DNA from 2 places in the Dactylosporangium sp. CA-092794 genome. Region 1 is predicted to be linked to the other one. Evidence: riboswitches for the same ligand, from Rfam matches in the RefSeq annotation. Region 1 holds a riboswitch; the other holds the start of a gene.
What was found. A riboswitch is a leader RNA that binds a small molecule or an ion and turns the genes downstream of it on or off. The one in region 1 is predicted to bind ZMP and ZTP.

Region 1 (2,194 bases):
CGATGCCCGCCGTGGTGTGGTTGTGCGGGCCGCCCTGCAAACCGGGGAACACCGCCTTGTCGACGGCCTTGGCGTGCCGCTCGTCGGACATGAGCATCGCGCCGCGGGGGCCGCGCAAGGTCTTGTGCGTCGTGGTCGAGATGACCTCGGCGTGGCCGACCGGGGACGGGTGGGCGCCGCCGGCGATCAGGCCGGCGATGTGGGCGATGTCGGCGACCAGGACGGCGTCGACCTCGCGGGCGATCTCGGCGAAGCGCGGGAAGTCGATGGTGCGCGGGATGGCGGTGCCGCCGGAGAAGATGAGCTTCGGGCGCTCCCGCAGGGCGATGTCGCGGACCTCGTCGAAGTCGATCCGGCCGTCCTCGCGGCGGACGGTGTACTGCACGGCGCGGAACCACGCGCCGGTGGCCGAGACGTTCCAGCCGTGGGTGAGGTGGCCGCCCATCGGCAGCGCCATGCCCATGACGGTGTCGCCCGGCTTGGCCAGGGCCATGTACACGGCCAGGTTGGCCGGCGAACCCGAATACGGCTGGACGTTGGCGTGCTCGACGCCGAACACCGACTTGGCCCGGGCGACCGCCAGCTCCTCGATCGGGTCGATGAACCGCTGGCCCTCGTAGTACCGCTTGCCGGCGTAGCCCTCGGAGTACTTGTTGGTCAGGACCGTGCCGGTCGCTTCGAGCACGGCCTGGGAGACGTAGTTCTCCGAGGCGATCATCCGCAGCGTGTCGTGCTGCCGCTCGGCCTCGCCCTCGATCAGGGCGGCCAGCTGCGGGTCGGCCTCGGTGAGTGCGGTCAGGGCTGGGACGTGCATGCGCTTCCTCCTGGCAGATGCCACGATCGGGCACCCAGGCGCGCGGTGCCGGATTCCTTGGGAGCTCCCCGGTGGTCGGTTCCACCTTGTGTGCGCCAGTCGCAGATGACGCCGCCGATGGTAGTGGAACCGGGCGGCTGGTAGTGGAACCGGCCACCGGAAATGGCATTGTCGAACGGGTCGGTTACGGCACCAGGCGGTACGCCCCGTCGCTGGCGGAGGTGGCCATCGACGCGTAGGCGCGCAGCGCGGCCGAGACCGGGCGGTCGCGGTCGGCCGGGGTGTACGGGTGGTCGCGCTTCTCCTGGGCGATCCGCCGGGCGGCGAGCTGCTCCTCGGGCACCCGCAGCTCGAGCGAGCGGGCCGGGATGTCGATCTCGATCGGGTCGCCGTCCTCGACCAGGGCGATCAGGCCGCCGCCGGCCGCCTCCGGGCTGATGTGGCCGATGGAGAGTCCCGAAGTACCCCCGGAGAAACGGCCATCGGTGATCAGGGCGCAGGCGCGACCCAGGCCGCGGCCCTTGAGGAACGAGGTCGGATACAGCATCTCCTGCATGCCCGGCCCGCCCTTCGGGCCCTCGTAGCGGATGACCACGACGTCGCCGGGGACGACCTGCTTGGCCAGGATGCCGTCGACGGCGGCCTCCTGCGACTCGAACACCCGGGCGGGGCCCGCGAAGCGCAGGTTCTCCTCGGGCACGCCGGCGGTCTTCACGACGCAGCCGTCGGGCGCGAGGTTGCCGAACAGGATCGCGAGGCCGCCGTCGGCGGTGTACGCGTGCTCGACGCTGCGGATGCATCCCTCCGCGCCGTCCGTGTCCAGCGAGCTCCACCGGTTGGTCGTGGAGAACGGCTCGGTCGTGCGGACTCCGCCCGGCGCCGCGTGGAACAGGTCGATCGCCTCCGGCGAGGCCTTACCGCCGCGAATATCCCAATTGTCCAGCCACTCGCCCAGCGTCGGACTGTGCACGGAATACACCGACTCGTTCAACAGGCCCCCGCGCGACAGTTCACCCATGATCGCAGGAATGCCACCGGCGCGGTGGACGTCCTCCATGTGGTACTTCTGCGTGTTCGGCGCGACCTTGGCCACGCACGGCACGCGGCGGGAGATCGCGTCGATGTCGGCGACCGTGAAGTCCAGCTCGGCCTCGCGGGCGGCGGCCAGCAGGTGCAGCACGGTGTTGGTCGACCCGCCCATGGCGACGTCGAGCGCGACGGCATTCTCGAACGCGGGGCGCGACGCGATGGCCCGGGGCAGGACCGAGGCGTCGTCGCCGTCGTAGTAGCGCTTGGCGAGCTCCACGACCAGCGAGCCGGCCCGGGAGAACAGCTCCCGGCGGGCGGCGTGGGTGGCCAGCGTCGAGCCGTTGCCGGGCA
Region 2 (2,194 bases), 1.6 Mb from region 1:
CGCGGCTCAAGGCACGTCCTAAACCGAGGCGTGGCCCCCGAGCCGAGCCCGACCGAGTGGGTCTCGGCACAAGGTCGTGCGTTGCCCGGGCACGCGGCCTGGGCAACGCGCGCCCGTAGGCATGGCCCCGGGCCACGGCTCGACCCCCGCCCGTGGCACGACCCCGGGGCGCCGCCTGGGCGCGGTGCGCGCATGGGTGGTGTGGGCGAACGGGCGGCGGTGCTGGGCGAAACCCGTGAGCGATTAAGGCTCGGGTGGTGCGGCGTTCGGCGGCGGGTGCCCGCCCCAAACGTTTCACGTGAAACGGGGGTTTCACGTGAAACGGCGCTCGGCGGCTTCGATGGCGTTGCGGAAGAGCATGGCTACGGTGGTGGGGCCTACGCCGCCTACTCGGGGGGTGATGGCTGAGGCTACGGCGGCGCATTCCTCGGCGACGTCCGGCAAGAGGCGGCGGCCCTCGTAGCGCACGCCGCCGCCGATGACCACGGCGCCGGGCTTCACGTGCTCCGGCTGGATGATGCCCGGGACGCCGGCGGCGGCGATCAGGATCTCGGCGCGGCGGGTGTAGCGGGGCCAGTCCGGGACACCGGTGTGTACCACCGTCACGGCGGCGTTCGCCGTTGGGCGCTTCTGGGCCAGGAGCATCGCGAGGGGGCGGCCCAGTGTCGCGCCGCGGCCCAGGATCACCACCTCGCGGCCGCTCACCGGGATGCCGTGGTGGGCGAGTAGCGCCTCGATGCCGGCCGGCGTGCAGGGGAGGGGGCCGGGGATTCCGGCGGCTAGGCGGCCCAGGTTCAGCGGGTGCATGCCGTCGACGTCCTTGTCCGGGTCGACGCGCATGAGAGCGGCCTCGTAGTCCAGGTGTGGCGGTATCGGGTACTGGATCAGCAGCGCGTGGACGGCGGGGTCGGCGTTGAAGCCGTCGATGACGGCGTGGAGTTCTCGCTGGGTCGCCGTTGCCGGGAGGTGGGCGTGCGGGGAGGCGAAGCCGAGTTCGGCCGCCTGGCGTTGCTTGATCCGGATGTAGCCGGCGCTCGCGTCGTCGTCGCCGACGAGGATTGTGGCGAGGGACGGGGTGATGCTGTGGGAGCGGAGGGCCTCGGCGCGGGATGCCACATCGGCCAGGATCGCGTCGGCGACCGGGGCGCCCGGAAGCAGGCGGGCGGAGTGGGCGGACGGCGTGGTGGAAGAGGACACAGCCGTGGGTGACTCGGACATACGACTCCTCGCATCCGTGGGAGCCCAGGCGGTCGACTCCCACGCCGAGGCTTCCCGATGGTTGCCCATCCTTGGTGCCGCCAGTCGCGTCTTCGCCAATTATGCCCGATGCCGTCCCAGCGCCGAGGCGAGAGGGAAGCGACGAGGAGGAGGGAGCGGCGAGAGCGAAGCGAGGGGGAGAGAGGCGAGGCGGAAGGCGAGAGGGATGTAAGGAGGAGAGAGACGACGGGGATGGGGAAGGGCGAGAGCGAAGCGAGGCGGAGGGACAGGCGAGGGGAAGGGCGAGAGCGAAGCGAGGAGGAGAGAGGGGCGGGGCAGGGCGAGGAAGAGGGAGAGCGAGGAGGAGAGAGCAGCAAGCGGGACTGGGAGGAAACGAGGGCGAGAAAGCAGAACCGCCCCGGACCGCTTTGTGCGGTCGGGGCGGTTCAGGCCAACCGGGTGCTAGGGCGAGCCAAGTCAAACCAGGTGCGAGGGCGAGCCGAATGCGGAACGGCGGACGGCGGGGACGGTCAGGCCGAGGGGCGGACGACGATCCGGCGGGCGGGCTCCACGCCCTCTGACTCGCTCTCCACGCCCGGCAAGGCGTTGATGACGTCGTGGACGCACTTGCGCTCGAAGGCGCTCATCGGCTCCAGGCGCACGGCCTCGCCGTACTCCTTCACCTTCTCCGCCGCGTTCTTGGCGATGGCGCCGAGCTCCTTGCGGCGCAGCGACCGGTAGCCGCCGACGTCGAGCAGGAGCCGGCTCGGGGAGCCGGTCTGCCGGAAGACCGCCAGCCGGCTGAGCTCCTGCAGCGCCTCGAGGGTCGCGCCGCGCTGGCCCACCAGGGCCTGCAAACGCTTGCCCGAGCCGTCGCCGCCCTCGACGACCTCGACGACCGGGCGGCCGCTGACGACCAGCTCGTCGATGTCGCCGTCGTAGTCGAGGATGTCCAGCAGGCCCTCGACGTAGTCGGCCGCGATCTCGCTCTCGCGGA

Region 2: another riboswitch for ZMP and ZTP. It lies ahead of ACQPXD_RS56430 (bifunctional 5,10-methylenetetrahydrofolate dehydrogenase/5,10-methenyltetrahydrofolate cyclohydrolase); the one in region 1 lies ahead of glyA (serine hydroxymethyltransferase).

The regions. Positions count from the first base shown of each region.
Region 1 covers NZ_CP192044.1:1,618,471-1,620,664, forward strand. The annotation lists gene glyA (serine hydroxymethyltransferase) at 1-814, opposite strand, end outside; ZMP/ZTP riboswitch at 840-922, opposite strand; gene ilvD (dihydroxy-acid dehydratase) at 999-2,194, opposite strand, start outside.
Region 2 covers NZ_CP192044.1:13,007,735-13,009,928, forward strand. The annotation lists gene ACQPXD_RS56430 (bifunctional 5,10-methylenetetrahydrofolate dehydrogenase/5,10-methenyltetrahydrofolate cyclohydrolase) at 313-1,218, opposite strand; ZMP/ZTP riboswitch at 1,234-1,316, opposite strand; gene ACQPXD_RS56435 (protein jag) at 1,728-2,194, opposite strand, start outside.